DNA from 3 places in the Massilia genomosp. 1 genome. Region 3 is predicted to be linked to each of the others. Evidence: riboswitches for the same ligand, from Rfam matches in the RefSeq annotation. Region 3 holds a riboswitch; each other region holds the start of a gene.
The links. A riboswitch is a leader RNA that binds a small molecule or an ion and turns the genes downstream of it on or off. The one in region 3 is predicted to bind cobalamin.
Positions count from the first base shown of each region.

Region 1 (7,842 bases), on a different contig from region 3:
GTGCGCGCCAGGGTGGTCTTGCCGTTGTTGGTGTGCGAAATCAGTGCAAACTGGATATGGACAGGGGTGTCGCTCATGATGCCTTCGATAAACTAAGACCGGCGCCGAGCTCCAGCGGGCGGCGCTCGGGATGGAGCAGGTTGACGATGGTGGCCGGGGCGCGGTGGAACTGGCAGAACTGTTGCCACAGCGCGGTGCGCTCGGCCAGCCGTACATCGGCCCCGGCTTGCGCACCGCTGCGCTCGGTCAGCGCCGATTCGTCGATCAGCACGGCAATGCCGCGTTGCGAGGCGCGCACCAGGTGGTCGAGAAAGGCGCCGTGATTTTCCTTCTCCGGCGTTGCTGCCAGGCTGAACAGCACGGCGGTCGCCGTCACATTCGCATCCTCCACGCTCAGGTCGCGCAGGGTATCAACCGCTTCTTCGCCATAGCCGGACGACGGGCGCAGCATCACCCGCGCCTGCTCGCCGAACAGGGTGACGGCGATCTGCGCCAGGCCCTTGTCGCGCGCCTCATCCAAGGTGTAACTGTAAGGCAGCACGCGCAGCAGGGCCGGCGCGCTGGTGCCGGCCTCGCCGTTAAGCTTGCGGAAGTAGGGCTGTTCCAGGTCCAGCGGAAATGTATTGCGCATCCGTTGCGCGCGCCAATGCGCCACGCCAGCGAGCACCAGGCGCGGCAGCACCACCAGCAGCAGCAAGCTCGCACCATATAAATGCACCCACTTGGCCCCGCCCGCCCCGGTCGGCACTTTCGAAAATTGCAAGGCCTCGATATCGGCGATGCTGAAGCCTTCCAGTGGCAACAGGGCCACGGCCGGCGCAAACAGCACCGACAGGACCCCATGCACTTGCGTGGCGTTGAGGAAGGTACTTTCCCAGCCGGCCACATATTGCGTCAGGAACCCGCGCGCGTACAGCGACAGCACCGCGCCCACGGCAAACATGGCGGCGGCCAGGTGCATGGTGCGCGCCAGGCGTGCCTGCGTCAGCTTGGCGCTCAGCTCGCTCCACTGGAGGCTGAAATTGGTCAAGCCGGCCGCCAGCACGTTCGGTAACTTGCGCGGCAGCGACAATTGCGCCCCGCTCAGGCGGCGCATCAAGGCCGGCGAGACCCAGCCGTTCTTGCGTGCCGGCACCAGCACCCACGCCATCAACAACAGGTACACCAGCATATTCCAGCCGATAATGGCCAGCAGCGGCGCCGACAGCAAGTCGACCCGGTGCGGATCGCCAATCCGGTCGACCGCCGCGCCGAGCACCAGCGCCAGCAGCGGCACGCCCAGCGACAGCGCCTTGAAGCCGCCGCGACGGCGCGCAATGGCGGCGAACGCGGGCGTACGCTCGCCCAAGCGCTTGAGGATCTGCTCGGCGCGCTGTTGCAAGAAGTGCTCGGTGGTCACTGCCGACTTGCTGTCGGACGCTTGCCACTGCGCCAGTTCCTTCGCGCTGCGGCTGGCGTACAGGCGATCGTCGTCGCTCAGCACCTCGTGCTTGCCGTCCATGCTTTCGATCGAGCGCACCAGCACCACGTCCCTTGCCACCTGTTCGTTCATGCTTTTCCTGTTCTTTTACGAGCTCGCTTGCGGGTACCTTGTATGAAACGACAACATTCACAGGCCAATTGTGCCGCACTTTGCCGCCCTGCGCTGGTCTTGCAGGAACGCGACAGCGTGGATGTGCTATCTTAACGCGGAATTTTCTTGACACTTTCTTATCTCTCCTCACGATGCGCCTCCCAGACATACTTTCCACCCACGACCCACTGCTGGCCAGCGAACTGGCCCAAGCGATCGACAACAAGACCAAGCCGCTGGGCAGTTTGGGCGCGCTCGAAACGCTGGCCCGGCAGATCGGCCTGATCCAGCAAACGACCAGAGTCGCGCTTCACAAGCCGGCCATCCTGGTGTTCGCGGCCGACCACGGCGTGGTGGCGGAAGGCGTCTCGGCCTATCCGCAAAGCGTCACCTGGCAGATGGTCGAGAACTTCCTGTCCAGGGGCGCGGCGATTAACGTGTTCGCGCGCCAGAACGGTTGCGCGCTGCAGATTATCGACGCCGGCGTGAACCACGACTTCGGCAAGCGGGCGGCGCTCATGGACTGCAAGGTCGCACGCGGCACCGCCAACTTCGCGCAGCAAGCGGCCATGAGCTGGGCCGAATGCGCCGCCGCCCTGGCGCACGGCATGCGCATCGTCGGCAACCTGGAGGGCAATGTCATCGGCTTCGGCGAAATGGGCATCGGGAACACCACCGCCGCCGCCGCGCTGATGCACAAGCTGACCGGCGTGCCGGTGGCCCACTGCGTCGGCGCCGGCACCGGTTTATCAATCGAGGGCGTGCTGCACAAGCAAAGCGTGATCGAGGCGGCCGTGACCCTGCATGGCGACATGAGCGAGCCGCTCGACATCCTGGCCACCTTCGGCGGCTTCGAGATCGCCATGATCGTCGGCGCCATGCTCAAGGCGGCCGAACGGCGCATGGTGCTGCTGATCGATGGCTTCATTGTCAGTAGCGCGCTGCTGGTGGCGGCGCGCATGCAGCCGGCCATCCTCGACTACTGCGTCTTCTCGCACTGCTCGGACGAAGCGGGCCACGCGCGCATGCTCGAACATTTTCACGCCAGGCCGCTCTTGAACCTCGGCCTGCGCCTGGGCGAAGGCACCGGCTGCGCGCTGGCGCTGCCGCTGCTGCACGCGGCCGTCAACTTCCTCGGCGAGATGGCCACCTTCCAGTCGGCGCGCGTCAGCGGCCAGTCGGCGTAAATACAAGCCATGGCCAGCATCGTCCACCAGTGCCGGCTGTTCTTCATCGCGCTGCAGTTCTTCACGCGCGTGCCGATTCCGGGCTGGGTGGGCTTCGATCCATCCTGGCTACACCATGCGTCACGCTATTTTCCGCTGGTCGGGGTGGTGGTGGCCAGCGTGGCGGCGGCGGTGTACGCCGGCGCGGCGGCGCTCTTTCCCGCTCCCGTGGCGGTGATATTGTCGACGGCGGCGGCCATCTACCTGACCGGCGCCTTCCACGAAGACGGCCTGGCCGACATGTGCGACGGTTTCGGCGGCGGCTTGAGCACAGAGCGCGTGCTCGAAATCATGAAGGACTCGCGCATCGGCACCTATGGCGCGGTCGGCATGGGGCTGACGGTGGGCCTCAAGTGCGCCGCGCTGTGGTCCCTGCCCACACCGGCCGTCATGGTCGCGCTGTTCATCGCCCATCCTTTATCGCGCCTTGCGGCGGTGAGCCTGATCTGGGAAATGGACTACGCGCGCGCCGAGGGCAAGGCCAAGCCGATGGCCCAGCATATGAGCCACCGGGAATTCGGCATCGCCTGCGCCTGCGCCGGCGTGCCCGCGCTGGCCCTGGCAACGGCCGGCATGCTGCCCTGGCTCGCCCTGCTCGCCAGCGTGGCCGGCGCCGCGCTGGTGGCGTGCTGGCTGGGCGCCAAGTGCCTGCGCCGCATCGGCGGTTACACCGGCGACTGCCTGGGCGCCGTGCAGCAGGTGGCCGAAGTGGTCATCTACCTGGCGCTGCTGGCGTTTTTCCATCGCGGCGCCTGGCCCTGACATGCGCCTGTATCTGGTGCGCCACCTGGCGCCGCAGGTGGCGCCAGGTGTGTGCTACGGGCGCACCGACCTGACTGTCGATCCTGATCTGCAGGCGCTGGCCCTGCCCGCCCTGCGCGAGCGCCTGCCGGCCGGCGCACCGATGTTCTCGAGCCCCCTGCGGCGCTGCGCCGGATTGGCGCAAGCCTTGGGCGGGGCAGCGGTGCGCTACGACGCGCGCCTGGCCGAACTCGATTTCGGCGACTGGGAAATGCGCCGCTGGGACGACATTGAGCGCGCCGCCATCGACGCCTGGGCCGCCGACATGGCCGGCTACCGCCCCGGTGGGGGCGAAAGCGTGACCGACATGGCGCGCCGCGTGTCGGCGTTTTATGCCGATTGCATGCACTCGCACACGAGCGCCGCCACCGTCATCTGCCACGCCGGCGCCATCCGCCTGCTGCTGGCCCGCGCGCGCGGACTGGAACCCGAGGCCATGGCGCTGGAAGCGGCGCAGCGTCCCCACGCCATCGCCTACGGCGAGACCGTCATCATCGACTGTGTATAATTATCGGGTTTTGGTGCCCGCGCCCATGTCCATGAGCGCAGTTAAACTGGGAAACACGAAGCCTGTGACAGGACAATACAGGCCAACGTGTGCTGCCCCCGCAACGGTAAGCAAATGTCGCTGACATGGCGACGAGCCGCCTCGATTGACCACTGTGCATTTGGCATGGGAAGGTGAGACGGCCGCATTTGCCAGCCCGGATACCGGCCAACACAGGTGGGAACGTGCGACAGTTGCGCGCTCCTTTTCAATCTGGCCAACGGGGACGTCGGCCGGTTGCTCGCAATCGCATTCACTGAAGACTTGTCATGACCTTTCCTGTTGTACGCCACGCGGCCCTGACGTCGCTCGCGCTAGCTTTTACCTCCCCTTGCGCCCTCGCCGACAGCCCCGTCGATTCCGCCAATACTGCCAATACTGCCAATACTGCCGTCATCATCACCGCCGCGCGCGCGCCGCAGCCGTCTTCCGACGTCCTGAGCGACCATGTGCTGATCAGCGCGACCGACATTGCACGCTCCGGCGCCGGCAACGTCGTCGAGCTGCTGCAAAAGCAGCGCGGCATCGAGATCACCCGTAACGGCGGCCCGGGCACCGCATCCCAAGTGTTTATCCGCGGCGGCGACCCCAAGCAGACCGTGGTGCTGGTCGACGGCGTGCGCATCGGCTCGTCCACCAGCGGCATCGCCAACTGGGCCACCCTGCCGCTGGCGAACATCGACCGGGTCGAAATCGTCTACGGCCCGCTGGCCACCATGTACGGCGCCGACGCCATCGGCGGCGTGGTGCAGATCTTCACCCGGCGCGGCGCCGGCCCGGCCGCCGTTAGCGCTTCCGTGGAAGCGGGCAGCGACAAGGCGCGCGCCATGACGTTCGGGGTGGCCGGCGCCAGCGAAGGCGACAACAGCATCAACTATGCCTTCGGTCTGTCGAAAGACAAGGACCAGGGCTTCTCGGCCACCAAGCCGGGCGCCTCGTCGTATAACCAGGACAACGACGGCTACGCGCGCGACAGCGCCAGCGGCCAGTTGGGCATCGTGCTGGCCAAGGGCCACGAAGCGGGCCTGCTGTACCTGCACAGCCACCTGGCGTCGCAGTACGACTCCGGCCCGAACCCGTTCGACGTGCGCAGCGTGCAAAACATGGACAACATCGCCGTCTTTTCCAAACACCAGTTCACCAGCGGCTGGAAAATGAGTCTGCAGGCTTCCGAGGCCGACGACAAATCGGTCAATTTCACCAGCGCCAGCGCCAGCAACCGCATCGACACGCGCGCGCACGCCTACAGCATGCAGCACGACCTCGCCCTTGGAAGCGACCTGCTGCAACTGGTGCTCGAACGGCGCGTGGAGAGCGTGTTCGCCGACACCACGCGCGCCTTGAACACCAGCCGCGCCACCAATTCGGTCGCCGCCGCCTACTCGGCGAAGCGCGGCAACCACCTGGCCAGCGCCAGCGCACGGCGCGATGACAGCACCCAGTACGGCGACAAGACCACCGGCGGCATCGGCTACGGCTACAAGCTTACGCGCGCGCTGCGCGTGAATGCCAGCGCCGGCACCAGTTTCCGCGCACCGACCTTCAACGAACTGTATTACCCAGGCTATGGGGTCGACACCAACAAGCCGGAACAAGGTAAAAACGTCGAAGGCGGCGTGTACTACAACGACGGCACGACTGAAGCGAGCGCGGTCTGGTACCGCAACCGCCTGACCGACCTGCTGGTCAACACCGGCAAATGCCCGGTGCAGCGCGATTCGCACCCGAACGGCTGCGCCTACAATGTCAACCGCGCCACGCTGGAAGGCGTCAGCCTCGGCGCGCGCACCCGCCTGGGCGATGTCGACATGAGCGGCTCGCTCGACTTCCAGGACCCGCGCGACGACACCACCGGCAAAAACCTGCAACGGCGCGCCAAACGCCACGCCAAGTTCGCCGTGGAGTACAACGCGGGCAACCTGATCGCCGGCGTCGGCGTGCAGGTATCCGGCAAGCGCTTCGACGACCTGGCCAACCGCAGCACGCTGCCCGGCTACGGCCTGGTGAACCTGTTTGCCTCGTACCGATTTGCCCACGACTGGTCAGCCGTGCTACGGTTGAACAACGTCGCCGACAAACAATACGAACTGGCGCGCAATTACGCCACTGCGGGCCGCCAGCTGTTTGCCGGCATCGGCTACGGCATCCGTTAAGCACCGTTAAGGACCGTTAAGCACAATTAAGTACCACACAGGAGTCGCATGCATCCGTTCTTTCGCACTATGCGCCACCGGGCCAGCGTCATCATCACGACGCTGACGCTGCTGGCATTGGCAAGCCTGGTCATCGCCGGGATGGTCGGCTCGGTGCCGGTCCCGCTGGCGGAGATGCCGGGCGCGCTCATGGCGCTTGCGAAAGGCGACACCTCGACCCTGGCCGCCACCCTGCTCGACCTGCGCCTGTCGCGCGCACTGGTGGCCTTTGTCACCGGCGGCGCGCTCGCGCTGGCCGGCGTGATGATGCAAGCCTTGCTGCGCAATCCCCTGGCCGAGCCATATGTACTGGGCATCTCGGCCGGCGCCTCGGTCGGCGCGCTGGCCGCGCTGCTGTTCATGTGGGCCATGTGGATGGTCGACCTGGCCGCCTTCGTGGGCGCGGTGGCCGTCTCGATGCTCTTATATATGCTGGCCCGGCGCGACTTGCGCGGCAACGCGGCGGCCGAAGGCGGCTCCTCGCTGCTGCTGCTGACCGGCGCCATTCTCTCCACCTCCTGCATTGCGCTGGTGACCTTGATGCTGTCGATTGCGCCCGAAAGCCGCTTGCGCAGCATGATTTTCTGGATGATCGGCGACATCGCCGGTGCGCCTTTGCGCCCGCTGCCGTGGATCGTGCTGGCCGTGGGCCTCATGTTTGCCCTGCGCAGCGCCCGCTCGCTGAACGTGCTGGCGCTGCACGCGGAAGCCGCCGCCACCCTGGGCATTCGCGTCAGCGCCCTGCGCAAGGGACTGTTTTTCTGCTCCGGCATGCTGACCGCCAGCGCCGTGACCAGCGCTGGCAGCATCGGTTTTGTGGGCCTGATCGTGCCGCACGCCTGCCGTTTCGCCTGCGGACCCGATCACCGCCTGCTGATCCCCGCGGCCACCCTGGCCGGCGGCGCCTTTCTTGTTCTCGCCGATACCCTGGCGCGCACCGTGCTCGCGCCGCAGCAACTGCCGGTGGGCGTGATCACCGCGCTGATCGGCGCACCTGTCTTTTTGTACCAACTCCACCGGCTGAACCGCTCATGATGATCGAAGCGCGCCAATTACTGCTCACCGCCGGCAGCCGCACCTTGGTGAAAAACCTCGACTGGCAGGTGCAAAGCGGGCAGTCATGGTGCGTCATCGGTCGCAACGGCGCCGGCAAAAGCACGCTGATGCGCACCCTGGCCGGCTTGCGCGAGCCCGATGGCGGCAGCATCGCCATCGGCGCGCGAGCGCTCAAGGACTGGCCGCTCGAAGAACTGGCGCGCCAGCGCGCCTTTTTGCCGCAATCGCGCAGCGACGCGTTTGCCTACCGCGCCATCGAAACCGTGCTGGCGGCGCGCCATCCCTATCACGCCAACCGCTACTGGGAAGGCAGCGACGACTACACCATCGCCCATGCCGCCCTGGCGTCGATGGAAGTGGCCGACCTGGCCGAGCGCGACGTGCGCACCCTGTCCGGCGGCGAGCGCCAGCGCGTGGCAATCGCCGCCATGCTGGCGCAGGACACGC
Region 1 is NZ_WHJF01000084.1:17,142-24,983, reverse strand. It holds gene F1735_RS24790 (DUF3482 domain-containing protein) at 1-77, opposite strand, end outside; gene F1735_RS24785 (DUF2868 domain-containing protein) at 74-1,552, opposite strand; gene cobT (nicotinate-nucleotide--dimethylbenzimidazole phosphoribosyltransferase) at 1,726-2,760, shown strand; gene F1735_RS24775 (adenosylcobinamide-GDP ribazoletransferase) at 2,770-3,561, shown strand; gene F1735_RS24770 (histidine phosphatase family protein) at 3,563-4,108, shown strand; cobalamin riboswitch at 4,103-4,334, shown strand; gene F1735_RS24765 (TonB-dependent receptor plug domain-containing protein) at 4,417-6,300, shown strand; gene F1735_RS24760 (FecCD family ABC transporter permease) at 6,349-7,374, shown strand; gene F1735_RS24755 (ABC transporter ATP-binding protein) at 7,374-7,842, shown strand, end outside.
Region 1: linked by a shared signal. The riboswitch ahead of F1735_RS24765 (TonB-dependent receptor plug domain-containing protein) and the one ahead of F1735_RS17720 (TonB-dependent receptor) in region 3 are both predicted to bind cobalamin.

Region 2 (7,842 bases), on a different contig from region 3:
GGCCGATACCGTGGTCGATCCCGACCCGGCCGATTACATCCATTACACCCTGATGCTCAGGGACAGGGTGACGCCGGCGCCGTCCTGGCTCTTGTTCAATCCGAACACCAACCGCATCAGCGGTACGCCAGGCCTGGCGGACGTTGGCATTCTCGAGCTGTACGTGCTTGCCCAGGATGAAATCGGTTCCGGCGTGTACGCCCCCCTGACGATCGAGATCTTGAGCGGCAACCGCGCACCGACACTGGTGGCCCCGATACAGGACCACAACGCCGCCCAGGGTGCGGTAATGGTATTGCCGGTTGCGGCGGCCTTTTCCGAACCGGACAAGGACGATGGGCTGGTCTACAGCGCCAAGCTGGCGGACGGCGCCGCGCTTCCCGGCTGGCTCCATTTCGACACCGAGACGGCGGTGTTCAGCGGCACCCCGAGCCTGCTTGACACGGTCGATATCACCGTCACGGCCACCGACAACAGCGGTGCGAGCGTGTCCGATACGTTTGGCATCAGCGTCAATATTTTTGGCGTCAACGTGCGGGGCGGCCCCGGCGCCGATGTGCTGCATGGCGGTACCGGCTCCGATGCCATCTTCGGCTATGCGGGCGACGATAGCCTGAACGGCGGCGATGGCGATGACCGGATCGATGGCGGTCTGGGCGACGACCGCATGAGCGGGGAGCGGGGAGATGATACGTACGTGGTCGACAGCGCCGGCGACACGATGATCGAATTGGCGGAGCAGGGCATCGATACGGTGAAAACCACCCTCAGCTGGACCTTGGCCGATCAGTTTGAAAACCTCGTTCTCGACGGCCTCGATATGCTGACAGGCACTGGCAATAGTCTGGACAATGAATTGACCGGCAACGCCGGAAACAATGTCCTCACCGGCGCGGCCGGTAAGGACACGCTCACCGGCGGCCGTGGCAGCGATGTGTATCTCTTCAATCGCGGCGATGGGCAGGATACGATCGATAATCTCGACATTCTTGGTTCGGTGGACGTGCTTCGTTTCGGCAGCGGTATCATGCCGAACGATATTATCGCGCTCGATACCGGTTATTCGGTCGTTCTTAAAATCAAGGGAACAGGCGATCAGATCACGCTCAAGGGCCACCACGACGACACCACCTACGACGGCGGTTTCGAAGGCGATCGTTCAATCGACAAGATCGAATTCGCCAATGGCGAGAGCTGGGACTACGCGATGCTCGAGGACGTCATCAAGCGCGCCGCTACCAACCACGAGCCAGTGCTGGCCGCTCCCATACCCGCCATGCGCGCCGGCGCCGCTACGGCATTCACATACACGGTGCCGCTTGGGACGATCACCGATCCCGATCCGTGGGATTCGATCAGCTACAGCGCAACACTGAGGGACGGCAGCGCATTGCCCGCATGGCTGCAGTTCGACCCGGCCACCCGCATCTTCAGCGGCACTGCGGCCCTGAGTGACGCCGGTGCCTCATTCAAGTTGGTACTCTGGGGCACGGATAACTACGGACGCGCGCAAGGACAGGTCGTCACCATGACGGTCACGGCGCCGAACCGGGCGCCGGTCGTCGCCGCACCGATCGCCGATCAGACGGCAGCGCCGGGTGCCGCGTTGACGTATGCGTTCCCCGCCACGGCGTTCTCGGACCCGGACAGTGGCGATGCACTGACGTACAGCGCCACCCTGGCCGATGGCGGCGGGTTGCCGGCCTGGCTCAAGTTCACGCCGGCCACGCGCACGTTCAGCGCAACGTCCACCGTCGCCGGGACCTTCGGCATCAAGCTGACGGCAACCGACAAGAGCGGCCTCGGCGTATCCGACATCTTCAACCTGGTCGTCGCTACCCAGAACCTGACACGCACCGGAACGGCCGGCGCCGACGTGTTGAACGGCGCGGCCGGCAACGATACACTCAACGGCATGGGCGGCAACGATACCCTCAAGGGCTTCGAGGGCAACGATACCTTGAATGGCGGCACCGGCGACGATGTCATGTCGGGCGGCGCGGGTGACGATGCCTACCTGGTCGACGCCGCTGGCGACACGGTGCTCGAGAATGCCGGCGAAGGCAACGATCAGGTCCAGTCCGGCGTCAGCCTGGTGCTGGCGGCGAATGTGGAAAGCCTGGTTCTCACCGGCACGGCTGCCATCAATGGCACGGGCAACGCGCTCAACAACGTGTTGACCGGCAACGGCGGAGTTAACACGCTCACTGGCGCGGCCGGCAACGATACGCTCGATGGCGCTGGCGGCGCCGACATCCTCGCTGGTGGCACAGGCGCCGATACCTACCGTTTCGGCCGTGCTTATGGCACCGACACGATCCAGGAGAACGATGCCACGGCCAACACGCCGGACGTGCTGCAGTTCCTGGCCGGTGTGTCGTCCGATCAGATCTGGTTACGTAAAGTCGCAAACAACCTGGAGTTGAGCGTGATCGGAACGGACGACAAGATGACTGTGAGTAATTGGTACCTGGGAAACCAGTATCATGTCGAACGGCTGACCACAAGCGACGGCAAAGCCCTGCTCGACAGTCAGGTCCAGAATCTGGTCAATGCCATGGCAGCGTTCGCGCCGCCAGCGGCCGGCCAGACGACTTTGCCGGCGAACTATGCCAACAGCCTGAATCCGGCCATTGCCGCCAACTGGCGCTAGTGTTGTCGTAGTACCATCGTAAAACCCGGCAAGACACGGTGCAAGGCCGTGCCTTGCCGGGTTTTTTTTTGGCCCGGCGCTGTCTCAATCCATGCGCGTGCGCGCCAGCTCGATCAGGGCGAACAGGCGCGCGCTGCGCATCCAGCCGATGACGACGACCGCCGCCTGCGTGAGCAGCAGCGCCCCGGCAAAGCTCAGTGCATCGACGCCCGCCGTGTGGGCGCGCGCCAGCGACAGCAGGGCGGCCAGCGCCAGGCCGACGATGCTGATGCCGATGTAGGAGCCGAGCGCGGCCAGCGGATGGCGCGCCAGCAGCGTGCAGCCCGCCAGCCAGGCCGACCAGGCGGAGCGTTTGCGCGGGTCGTACGCGAGGAACGCGCGGCCGGCGTCGAGCGACGCCGCGGCAAGCCCCATCAGCAGCAGCATGAGCGCTTGCGCCAGCATCATCGGCAGCGCCGCTTCGCCGCGCGCGACGACCTTGGTGGCGCGCATGGCTGCCGCTTCCATGGCGCTCGTGCCGACCATGAACGCCGCGCCCAGCGGCAGCGCGCCCCAGGCCAGCATGCGCAGCATCGGCGCGTAGTAGTCGACGCCGCCGCGCGTGAGCGCCGCAAAGCCGGGCGCCTTGTCGGCCCGCGCCGCCGTCGCCGCCATCCCCGAGAGCATCGGCGAAATCAGCAAGGTGGCGATCAGCGCCATGGCGCCGGCCTGGGTGAACGCCATCTGGTTGCGGCCGTGGATGGCCAGCAGGTCGCTGACGGCGGTCATGTCGAGCGCGCGCGCCAATGTGTGCGCATGCACCGAATAATCGAGGTGCGTCGAGAGCAGGTGCCAGGCCGGCAGCGCCAGGATCAGGGTTGGCGCGAGCATCCACAGGGTCCACAGCAGCAGCAGGCGCCATTGCAGCGCCGCGCGCGCCGCACGCGGGATGGATGCCATCGAAAAGGCGGGCGTCTGCTTCATCACACGGTCGCAATCAGGGAAAAGAGGATGTTGAAAAACGCCGCCACATCGCCGCTCCATCTGCGCGAGGCGCTGCCATCGGGTGCCAGTGTGCGGCTGTCATCGAGTTTGCTGGTGTCGAGGTAGTGCTGGCGCTTGGGATCGAGTTCGGCCGATACCGCCCTGGCCGGCTTGACCCAGTTGAAGGTGCGCCAGCGCTGCTGGTCGTCCCACACCACGGTCTCGCTGCTGCCGTCGGCAAATTTGACCAGCAGGCTTTGCGCCACCGGCACGCCGCGCCGCTGCAAGGTGACGCTGGTGCGCCACGGGCGCGCCGCGCCGGCCTTGGCGGCGACTTCTTCCTCGCTCGAAAAGCGCGAGATGCGGTCGTCCACGCTGGCGGCGGCGTACACCTGCTGTGCGAACGCCGCGTACACGGCGGCGCGCTGGCCGCTTACCTCGGCCAGCGTCTCGCGCAGGTCGGCGATGCTCGGATGGCGGAACTTCCAGCGCTTGTAGTATTCCTTGAAGGCGCGCTCGGTCGCCTCCTTGCCGATGCGCTCTTCCAGGTCGCGCAGCATGGTCGCGCTGCGCACGTACACCGGGCCGATGCCCTGCAAGCGCATGTGGGCGTTCTGCCCGATCGGGTCGGCCGGCTCGTGCCGCGGGGCGTCGTGGCGTTCGACATCGAAGCCCTTGAAACCAGGCGCCAGGCCGAGCGCCTTGAGCCAGCGCGGGCCCAGGTACACCTGCTGGCCGGTCTCGCGCAGCATGCGGTAGTCCCAGTATTCGTTCAGGCCTTCGTCGAGCATCGGCTCCTCGAATTCGTTGGAGGCGACGATGCCGTAAAAGTAGCCGTGGCCGACTTCGTGGATGGTGACGAAATCGAGGTCGAAGGCGCCGGCCGTGCCGGGCGCCACCTTGTCGTGGCCGGTGGCGGTGATGAAGGTCGGATACTCCATGCCGCCGGCGTCGTCGGCGTTGAACGGCGGGATCACGATGGTCAGCGTTTTGTACGGATACGGGCCGAGCGTCTTCGAGAAATAGGTCAGCGCATCGGTGGCGGCCTTGAGCGCCGGCGCGGCGCTGGCCGCACGGTCGGGCGGGAACAGCACCGTCAACGCTACCTGGGCGCTGCCCGGCGCGCTCCAGGTAGCGCGCAGGGGCGGCGCGGTGCGCTTGTCGGCGGTCCAGGCGAAGTCGTGGACGTCGCCCTGCACGTAGTGGTGGGTCAGCATGCCGCCGCGTTCGGCCGGCGCTCCTTGCAGCTCGCCCGTGGCGCCCACCGTATAGCCCTTGGGCGCGGTGAGCTTGACGTCGTAGCGGCCGAAGTCGGCGTAGAACTCGGACTCGTGGTGGTACTCATGCACGTTCCAGCGCGCCCGCGTGGCGCCGCGTTCTCCGGGCAGTTCGAGCACGCCGATCTTGGGGAACCACTGGGCCACCAGATGAAAGCTGCCGAAGTAGCCGGTGTCGCACACCACGCGCGGCAGGCGGGTCAAGAAGGCGATGTCGACACTGGTGGAGGCGCCCGGCGCCACCGGCGCCGGCAGGTCGAAGCGCACCACGGTTTGGTCGCTGGCGGGGCCGTTGTCGGGATGGACAAACGACCAGTCGACCTTGGCCCCGCCCTGGGTCACGCTGCGCAGCGAAATATCGCCCCACTCGCCGGGCCGGATGGTGGCATCGTTGCCGGCCTCGCGCTGCTCGGTGAAGTAGGTGCTGCCCGCGCTCTTGAAGGCGTTCATGTACAGGTGCAGGTAGACGCTGCGCACGGTCTCCTTGCTGCGGTTGCGCCAGGTGAGCTTCTGCTTGCCGTCGATCGTGTGCGCGACCGGGTCGAGGGTCGCTTCGATCTGGTAATCCACCACGCGCTCCGACAGGGTCGGCTCGCTGCCGCTGCGCGGCCCGCCCCACGCGTCCGGGGCGCTCGGCACGTGTACCGCGCCGGCCGACGGCAGGGCGAAGCCGATCCCGACATCGGTCACCGGTTCGGGGATCGGCGTGATGCTGATGTCGGCCTGCGCCAGCAGCTCGGCGCCGGCGACGGCGGCAGCGGCGAGCAGCAGCGCCTTGAGGGCCAGGGTTCGGGTTCGGGCTTGCATGCGTTCTCCTGCGCCGGCGGGGCGCTGATTCGATAAAAAGGTAAATACGGGGTTTGCCGGGCGGCCGGCGCGCCGCACAGCATGCCACAACGCGCGCCGCCACGCAGTCCGGATGGCGACTCCGATTATAATGGCGCAGTTTTGGTGCCCGCCCGCGTCTTCACGCCGGCAGTTAAACGGGAAACACGGAGATAGACTCTTAGTGTGCTGCCCCCGCAACGGTAAGCCAGGCGCGCCATGAGCGCCTTGCCAGCCCGGATACCGGCCAAAACAGGGGGACCCGACGCCGCATCGCGCGTCGGTCCGTGCAATCCGGCTTGCGGGGACGCAGGCCAGGACTCATTTTCTGAAGACGACATCATGATTTTTGCAGTATCGCCGCGCCGCGCGCTCTCTGCCAGGCCGCTTGCGCTGGCTTCCGCCCTGTCCCTGTGTTTTGCCTCCGGCGCCGCGCTGGCGGCCCAGGCCCTGCCTGAAGTAACCATCACCGGTGCGCGCTTCGCCAGCGATCCGGCGCTCGCTCCGATCGGCGCGACCGTCATCAGCGCCGACGACATCCGCCGCGCCGGCGCGGCCGACGTCAACCAGGCCATCCGCAAGATCGGCGGCGTGTACGGCCGCCAGAGCCTGGACGGCTCGCCCGACTTCAGCCTCGATTTGCGCGGCTTCGGCACCAACAGCAGCCAGAACATGGTCGTCACGCTCGACGGCGTGCGCATGTCCGAGAGTCAATTGAGCAATGCGACCCTGTCGTCGATCCCGATCGAGACGGTCGAGCGCATCGACATCATTCGCGGCGGCGCCAGCGTGCTGTATGGCGAAGGCGCCACCGGCGGCGTGATCCGCATCGTCACGAAACGCCCGCAAGCGAACGGCCGGCGCGGCATGCTGCGCGCCGAAATGGGCCAGTTCGGCCTGCGCGACCTGCGCGCCGCCCTGGCCCAGTCGTGGAACGGGTTTGCGCTCGACGCCTCGCTCGGCAGCGCCCGCACCGACAACTACCGCGACCACAACGGCTTCGAGCTCGATACCTTCAGCGGCGGCGCCCAGTGGGCTTACCAGGGCGGCCGCGCCGGCGTGCGTTACGACCGCGCGCGCCAGGAGTCCGACCTGCCGGGCGCCCTGAGCGCGCGCCAGTTCGGCGACAACCCGCGCCAGGCCAATACGCCGGACGATATCGGCGCGCTCGATTCGGACCGCCTGACCGCGTTTGCCGAGCAGCGCATCGGCGCCGTCGACCTGGCCGCCGAGCTGTCGCGCCGCGAGCGCACCGCCCGTTCGACCTATTTCTACACGCTCGAAGGCGCGCGCGTGGCATCGAAGGCGACCTACGGGAGCGTGCAGACGCAATTCTCGCCGCGCGTGCGCCACCTGGCGCAAATGGATGGCATGCTCAACGAACTGGTGGCCGGCGTCGACCTGGTCAAATGGACGCGCGTGACCGAGTCGGATTATTCGAACGCCGATGCGACGCAAAAGTCGAAAGCGCTGTACCTGCGCGATGAACTCACCTTCGGCGGCGCGCACAAGGCCCGCGTGGCTGTGGGGGCGCGCCGCGAGCGCTTCGAGAAGGACGCCACCGATACGCTCGCCTTCGCCAAGCCTTACGACACCAAGCAAACCCTCAACGCATGGGAAGTGCAGGGCAGTGTCGACGTCATGCCGGCCGTACACCTGTACGCCAAGGCCGGGCGCAGCTACCGCGTGGCCAACGTCGACGAAAACGGCTACCGTTCCTCGCCCGGCTTGCTGGCGCCGCAAACCTCGCGCGACCTGGAACTGGGCCTTGTCTATGGCACCGCGAGCCTGGGCGCGAGCGCGCGCATGTTCCGCCACCAGCTGCGCAACGAGATCTTTTACGACCCGAGCGTGAACGGCGGTTACGGCGCCAACACCAACCTCGATCCGACCCAGCGCAAAGGGGTGGAAGTCGATGCCCACGCCAGCATCGCGCGCGACTGGCGCGTGAGCGGCAACTGGCAGTACGTGCGGGCGCGCTTCACCGAAGGGCGCAACGCCGGCAGCGAGATGGTGCTGGTGCCGAAGAACGTGCTCTCGGCGCGCCTGGCCTGGGTGCCGGGCAATGGCCATAGTGCCGATATCGGCGCCCAGTGGGCCGGCAAGCAGCGCTTCGGCGCCGAT
Region 2 is NZ_WHJF01000124.1:6,122-13,963, forward strand. It holds gene F1735_RS29090 (putative Ig domain-containing protein) at 1-2,653, shown strand, start outside; gene F1735_RS29095 (hypothetical protein) at 2,738-3,616, opposite strand; gene F1735_RS29100 (M1 family metallopeptidase) at 3,616-5,700, opposite strand; cobalamin riboswitch at 5,826-5,984, shown strand; gene F1735_RS29105 (TonB-dependent receptor) at 6,061-7,842, shown strand, end outside.
Region 2: linked by a shared signal. The riboswitch ahead of F1735_RS29105 (TonB-dependent receptor) and the one ahead of F1735_RS17720 (TonB-dependent receptor) in region 3 are both predicted to bind cobalamin.

Region 3 (7,842 bases):
ATGAACATCACGCCCCTGTATGATAGGGCGGCCGCCTCGCTGGCAGCACTGAAGTAGGTCGAAGCGCCGCGATGCACCTTGCATCGCGGCCCACCCACACCAGGCTGGAACCACGCTCGCGGATCATTTGACGCAAGGGGCCTACTTGCACATCGTCGGAAGCGTGACAGTATTCACACGAAACTTTTTAGAGGTGATTAGTAGTGAGGTAGTCGCGGCTATTAAGCCTACGGATGTCGCAGCGATTAACGACATCATAGGCCTATGCCGGGCGTGTTGCCGCTTGCAGTCGCATCGATGTCGGAAAATGACATCGACCACACGCTGTGCCGATCGCCATCGCGGCCGCGCCTGAGGGCCGCGCGCCCCATTTTCCAGAATGCGCAGCCGGCGCCCAGCGCCACCGCGTTCACGCCCACCACCACCGATTCGCTGCGCCACAGCGACAGCAGCGGATGGACGCCGCGCGCCGACGGCCGGATGAAGGCCCATGCAAGGGACGCCAGGAACACCGCGTAATAGCCGCGTTCTTCCCACAGCGGCAGCTCGCCCGGCGCGGCGGGGAACAATTTATTGACCAGGAAGACCGCCGACACCCCCGCCACGCAGCCCAGGCACACGCCCAAGGTGGCCTGGGCCATCAGCCGCCCGCTCAGCGGCTGGCGCTGCGCCTGGCGCTTGCGGCGTGCTTCGATCCACAGCAAATTCCCGCTGTAGAACAGGAAAGCGCCCGCCGGTCCAAGCACAAAATACATCCACTGCACCGCCGCATGACCAAAATTCCCAAAATGTAGGTTTGCAGGCCGCGCAGGAAGCTCGTCCCCGGGCTATATTGCTGCGGCGTCATCACGCGCACCACGGCGCCGCTGCCCGCCTTGAGCACCACGGCGGCGGAACTGGTCAGCGTGCGCTGTCCGCTTGGTGAAGACGGTGATCGCGCCGGCGTAAAAGGCGATGAACAGGGCAAAGCCGGCCACCAGGCCGACCCAGGTATGCACCGCGATGTAGGTTTTCAGTGTGGACGACTTCATGCCGCAATCCTCAGCAGGCCGGCAGCCTTCAGTCCATGGATCAAGCCGAACCCGGCCAGGGTGGCGCCACCCATCCACAACCAGGCGCGCAGGGCGGTCTTGAAATGGTAGGCCAGCGCCATCGCCCCCACCCACGCCGGGAAGAACATCAGCAGGATCGGCAGGGTGTCGCGCTGCTGGTTGCCGCTCAACAGGGCCAGCAAGCCCACCAGCGCCACGCCAAGCGGCGGCGCGAGCAAGACGGCGGCCAAGGATTTACCCCACATGACGCGCCCGGCTCCAGGCATTCAGGCAAGGCAGCGCCACCAGCGCCAGCATCAGGGCCGACAGCGCAATGAAGACGCCGCACCAGAAGCCGTAGCCGTGGCTGGCGGCCAGCACCGACGCCGCGCACAAGGGCAGCGCCAGCCAGCGCAGCGGGCGCCTCGGCGCGCCGGCCCACAGGGATTGATGCGGCGAGGCCAGGTAAAAAGCAAGCGCGGCCAACAAGGCCGCGCCGATGGACATCCAGATCATTTACCGCCCCTTGAATGAGACGTATTGTCAATAATGAAAATGATAAATGATTATGCGCGCCGGAAACAGTGAAATTTTGCCGATATGCTACTTTTGATGCTCACGCACCCCGCCGGCGGCCCCTCCCCTTATCTGGACAGAAGCGCAGCAGCCGCAGTGCGGCGCAGCCAGAAGCGCTCACGGGCGTAGCGGTGTACTGCCGCATAGGTCTCGCCCAGGCGCTGGCGATAGCGCTCCCGCACCGCGCGCATCTCGTCCAGGTAAGGCGTGCGCGCATCGCTGGCGCCGTCGAGGTATCGGCCGATGGCATGGGCGCAGCTGTCGGCCGTCGCCAGCGCGTGAAACAGGCCCTGGGAGGCAATCGGGTCGAACGCGAGCATGGCGTCGCCAATCGCAAAAAAACCTTGCGGCAGCGCGGCGGCGGCCTCGGGATCGAGCCCGCCGCCTCCGGCCGGCTGCGCGTGTACCGCAAAATCCATCGCCGTGGGCCGGATCCCGGCCAACAGCGCATGGCGCTGCGATTTGGCCAGCAAGCATGCCGGATCGCGCAGCGCCTTCAGTTCGGCGTCGTCGCCATCGAGGTGAAAGGCCAGCACCCGCTGCCCCGACGGCACCCGCACGCTGTACCACCAACCGTTCGCGTCGGCGCAGATGCGGGTCGCCTGGTCCTGGTCGCGCCGGTCCGCGGGCAAGTGCGCGTACAGGCAGATCAGCCGATCCCGGCCGCGCCGGGCCAGCCCGAGCTGCCTGGCCACGGCCATGCTGCGCCCGCTGGCGTCGACCAGCACGGATGTGCGCTGGGTGCCACGGGACGCGCTCGCATCGTCCGGCCCCGCAGCCGCGATGTCGACACGCCAGCAGCCATCCTCGTGCGACACCGCCAGGCGCCCGCCATCGTCGACCAGCGCCGCGCCCGCCGCCACGGCGCTCTCGCGCAGGCCGGCATCGAAACGCGGACGGTCGAGGTGCCAGCCGACCCCATGCGGATCGCGGATCGGATCGAACCACGTCGGCGTGTCCGATTCCCACTGCGCGACCGAGGCGCCGCGTGGCGCATGGCCCTGGGCCAGGAACCGCGCGTAGATCCCGTGGCGCTGGAGCAGCACGCGGGCCGCGCCCGGCAAGGACTCGCCGATGCGCGGGGACCCGGCCGCCATCGCCGCCGGCCGGTCCAGCAGCAACACACGATACTGCGGACGCAAGCGCCCGGCCAGCGCCGCGCCGGCCGGGCCGGCGCCGACGATCAACACGTCCCACTGCGTCGGCGCGGCGGCCGGGCGCGGCGCCGTCACTCGGCGGGCCGGGGCGTGCCGCGCCGCAGGATCTGGCGCATCTGGCTGTTGATTGCCTTGCGCTCGGACTCGGCCAGCGGCGGGCCGCCGCGATCCTCGACCTGCATCAGCGGCGGAAAGTCCGGGTCGTTCGGAATGCCGTCGCGCACCTCGACGATGCCTTGCCTGTCGAAATGGCTGACCATGACCTGCATCCATTGCGATTTGTCGGCGCCAAGTGTCCGGTTCCAGTCCAGGCGCTCGTTGAAGGCCGCCAGCCGATCCTTCCGGCACAGTTCCGGGTCCATCACTTTGGCGTAGTTGGCGGCGCTGAGCACCTGGTTCGGCACCCGCGCCGGCCAGAAGGTCGGCAGGTAGGGGTCGTACTGCTCGTCGTAGCCGGACCGGCAACTGGCGGTGTCGGTCTGCCACGGCACCGCCATCCAGCGCGTGACCGAGCCGGGAGACTGCCCATACAAGGGGCCATCGAAGCAACACGCCTCGGCCGGGGTCAAGGTTGTGCCATAGTCCGGCTCGGGATCGTCGGCGGCACGGTGGCGCCACCGGTACGGCTCGCTGTACATCGAGGCGTGGCGCACCGGCCACGTCATCTCGCAGCCGGGATGGAAGGCGTCGCCCAGGCAGAACTCGAGCGCGGCGCGGTCGAGCATGGCCGCCTGTTCCGCAAGCGGCACGCCGGCGATGTCGCGCGTGGCCCCGATAGCGGCGGCGGGATCGTAATCGGCGATGAACTTGCCCTCCGCCCAGCGCGCCAGCATCGCCAGCTGCGTGACGGTCAGCGCAGTCATGGCCCGCGGGATGGGCGGCATCGGCAAGTCCATCGCATCGCCATAGACCCAGGGCCAGGGCTTCATCGACGCATCCTGGTACTGCGGGTTGCGGAACGCGTTGGCGACCGTCCTGCGCAACTGCGCATACGTCTTGCCTCCTTGCGCGAGCTTGCGCAGATAGTCCGGCGCCAGGAAATCCTGCGGCATGCCGTGGCCGAAGCCGGCCGCGAAGCCACCGTTCATCCATTGAAGGTCGGACAGCGCCTTGAAAATCGGCAGCAAGTCGTTCTTGAACGAGGGCTCGACCGGTACCGGCAGTTGCCCGGCCTGGATGGCGACATCGGTCATCACGGCGTACATGGTGCGTACCGATTTTTGTTGCGGCCCGTAGTTCGGCGGCGCCACCACCACCCATGCCGGCGCGACCTGCAAGTCGCGTCCGCCCAGCCGTACGCGCGCGCTGACCGGGCCATCGCCGGTATCGTCGTACCAGCCATCATTGTTGGCGAACGTGACCGGGGCGCTGCCGGTATACGATGCCGACATGCCGTGCCCGCCGAATACCCACAGGCGGCCGCGCGGATCGGTGCGCAACTCGCCCAGCGGCACCGGAATGCCGAAGCAGCTGCCGCCATCGAACTGGTAGCGCTGGCCGGCGGCCGATGGCGCATCGATGCTGCGCGGCCCGGGGCGGATGGCCAAGCTGGCGCGCTCGAGCAGCGCCACCTTGGCATTGCGGCGCGTGGACGGCGTTGCGGTGGCCGCTTCCGGGATGTCGAGTGCGATCTCGAAGTTATACCAGGCCGCCTTGTGATTGGCCAGTTCGACCGTCCATTCAATCTCGACGCCATCCTGCATGGTCAGTTCGCACAGCACCCGCCCTTGCCCGTCGTAGCCATAGATGCGGAACTCGGCCACCTCGCGTTTGAGCGCGCCGGCGCCGTCACGGTAGAAGTTGAGGGGCTTGGGCAAGGGATCGATCACCTGCGGGCCGACGTAGAAGCCATCGTCCTCCCTGGAATTACCCACCCGCGCGATGCCGATCGACGGGTGGATCTTCGCGTACACGACCTGGTCTGCTAGCTTGCTCTCGGTGCTCATGACGGCCCCTTTCAAGGTGTTGGCCTTACTCCTTCAATTGCTGAGCGGGCGGGGATGAGCCCGTCCTCCTGTCACGCACATGCATGGGGATACGCAACGCCGCCCCATCGATCACCTACCCATATTGCCTCACCTGGCAAGCAAATCGCCAGCAAAGTTGACCCCTGTTTTTATTGCGCCACGCGTGACAATGTGTGATCAATACGTCATCGGATGAGCGTATGCTCCCCGGTGGCCGGCACGCCTCGCGCCGCCATATCCTTTACGCATGATTGCGCCATGCTGTTTGGCGAGCCGGACCGTGGCGCATGGAAATGTTGCCAAATGTCTCAGCAGTCCGTATGATTGCCACGTTTTGGTGCTAGCGGCCTTGCTCTGAAGGCCGCAGTTAAACGGGAAACACGCGCTGGTTTCAGCGGCAAACGTGTGCTGTCCCCGCAACGGTAAAGCAGGCGCCGCATGTCGTCCAACGATGCGCGGCCGGTTGTCTTCATGGTCCACTGTGCCGCCGGCATGGGAAGGCGAGGCAATCTGACCTGTTAGCCCGGATACCGGCCAGGACGCATGGAAGCGAAGCGGCCGGGAACTGCCGTGTTTGTGGATCGCACGGCAGCGCGCGCAATGGCGTCGCGCCCGCCCCGCCATCGACTCTCACGCCGGCGTCGGCCGCCGCTTATTTTTTCTCGGCGCACGGGGATGTGCGCCGCACAAAAAACAGGCCGGCCGGTCCGGTCTTTACAGAGAGTACCCGTGAAAAATACCACCCCTGCCCCGTCGCCACGCGGGCTGCGCCGGCTGTCGCCGCTGCTGCTGGCGGCCCTGCCCACCTTCGCCTTCGCCAACGCCGCCGTCGATGGCGATGCGCCTTCTCCGGTCCAGCAAGTGCGCGTGTCCGCCAGCCTGATCCCGCTCGGCGTCGCCGATTCGGCCAACCAGGGCACGGTCACCGCCAGGCAGCTCGAAAACCGTCCCTTGCTGCGCACCGGCGAGCTGCTCGAAGCGGTGCCCGGCCTGATCGTGACCCAGCACGCGGGCGACGGCAAGGCCAATCAATATTTCGCGCGCGGATTCAATCTCGATCACGGCACCGATTTCCGCACCAGCGTGATGGGGATGCCGGTCAACCTGCCGACCAACGCGCACGGCCAGGGCTATTCGGACCTGAACTTCCTGATTCCAGAGCTGCTCAGCACCATCGAGTACAAAAAAGGCACTTACTATGCCGAGGAAGGCGACTTTTCGGTCGCCGGCGCGGCCGCGTTCGACTACGTGCGGCAGATGGAGCAAGGCTTGCTGAGCGTGGAGGCGGGCCAGCATCGCTTCCAGCGCGTGCTGGTGGCCAACTCGACCGCGCTGGCCGGCGGCGCGCTGCTGTACGCGCTCGAACGCGCGGGCCAGGATGGTCCCTGGGAGACGCCGGAACGCTACAAGCGCGTCAACGGCGTGCTGTCGTACCACCGCTCGGCCGGCGATGACGAGATCCGGGTGACGGCGATGGCGCTGCGTTCGTCCTGGACCTCGACCGACCAGGTGCCGCAGCGCGCGCTGGCCGCCGGCCTGATCGGCCGCTACGGCACCCTGGCCCCGACCGACGGCGGCCAGACCGCGCGCTACAGCGTCTCCGGCGAGTGGAGCCGCCAGTACGGCGACGGCGCCAGCAAGGTCAATGCCTACCTCATCGCCTCGCGGCTCGACCTGTTCAGCGACTTTACCTATATGCTCGGCGACCCCGGGCACGGCGACCAGTTCCACCAGGCTGAAAACCGCCGCATTCTCGGCTTGAACGCGGCGCGCACATGGCGCCACGCGCTCGGGCCTTTCGCTTCCGAGACCGCGCTCGGCGTTCAGCTGCGCGCGGATCGCCTGGCGCCGGTCGGCCTGTATCTGAGCCAGGCGCGCCAGCGCCTGTCGACGGTGCGCGAAGACGACGTCAAGGAGCGCAGCGGCGCGCTGTATCTGTCCAACAGCACCGTCTGGGCGCCCTGGCTGCGCACTGTCGCCGGCTTGCGCGCCGACCGTTACACGTTCGACGTGGACAGCGACACGCCCGCCAACTCCGGCAAGGTCGATGCGCGCATCACCAGTCCCAAGTTCACCGCCATTTTCACGGCGGGCAAACATGCGGAGATCTACCTGAACTGGGGACAAGGCTTTCACAGCAACGACGCGCGCGGCGTCACCGGCAGCGTCGATCCGACAACCGGCCTGGCGGTCGATGCCGACGGTGCCGCGATCGAGCGCGCCACGCCGCTGGTGCGCGGAACCGGCAAAGAGGCCGGCTTGCGGCTGGCCGGGCTGGTGCCGGGCATGCAGACCACCATCGCCGCCTGGCGGCTCGACCTCGATTCCGAACTGATCTTCATCGGCGACGCCGGCACCACCGAAGCGGGCCGCCCGAGCCGGCGCCACGGCATCGAACTGGCCAATTTTTACACGCCGGCCAAGGACTGGATCATCGACGCCAACCTGGCCTGGTCGCACGCGCGCTTTCGCGACCACGATCCGGCCGGCGCCTTCATTCCCGGTTCGATCAGCCGCACCGCCTCGCTCGGCGTCTCGGGCGTGGCCGGCGCGTGGTCGGGCGGCGTGCGCCTGCGCTATTTTGGCCCGCGTGCATTGCTGGAAGACGACTCCGTGCGTTCGCCGTCGTCCACCTTGCTCAACATGAAGCTCGGCTACAGGCTCACGCCGCGCCTCAAGCTGACCGTCGAAGTGCTCAACCTGCTGGACCGGCGCGTGAGCGACATCGACTACTACTACGAATCGCAATTGCCGGGCGAAGCGGCGCCGGTGGCGGACATCCATACCCATCCGGGCGAAATGCGTACCCTGCGCGCCGGCCTGGCGTGGCGCTTCTGAGCGCGACAATGCGGCACGCGGCGCGCCAGCGATGCGCATGAGCCGCAGGGCGTTTGCCCTGGCAGCCTGGCTGGCCATGCTGGCCGTGCTGCTGGCCGTGCTCGCGCCGGCGCTCTCGCACGCCTTCGGCGGCGACCCCGCGGCGCGGTTCCTGCCGGGCGACATCTGCCGCGCCGGCAGTGTGGCGGCCGCCGGCGGCGCGCCCGCGCCCCCGGCGCACGAAGAACGACGCCAGCACTGCCCGTACTGCCACCACGGCAACGGCGTGCTCCT
Region 3 is NZ_WHJF01000046.1:2,101-9,942, forward strand. It holds gene F1735_RS17685 (hypothetical protein) at 1-57, shown strand, start outside; gene F1735_RS17690 (hypothetical protein) at 255-755, opposite strand; gene F1735_RS17695 (PepSY domain-containing protein) at 828-1,031, opposite strand; gene F1735_RS17700 (hypothetical protein) at 1,028-1,297, opposite strand; gene F1735_RS17705 (hypothetical protein) at 1,287-1,547, opposite strand; gene F1735_RS17710 (NAD(P)/FAD-dependent oxidoreductase) at 1,676-2,839, opposite strand; gene F1735_RS17715 (LodA/GoxA family CTQ-dependent oxidase) at 2,836-4,710, opposite strand; cobalamin riboswitch at 5,050-5,284, shown strand; gene F1735_RS17720 (TonB-dependent receptor) at 5,461-7,569, shown strand; gene F1735_RS17725 (DUF2946 family protein) at 7,607-7,842, shown strand, end outside.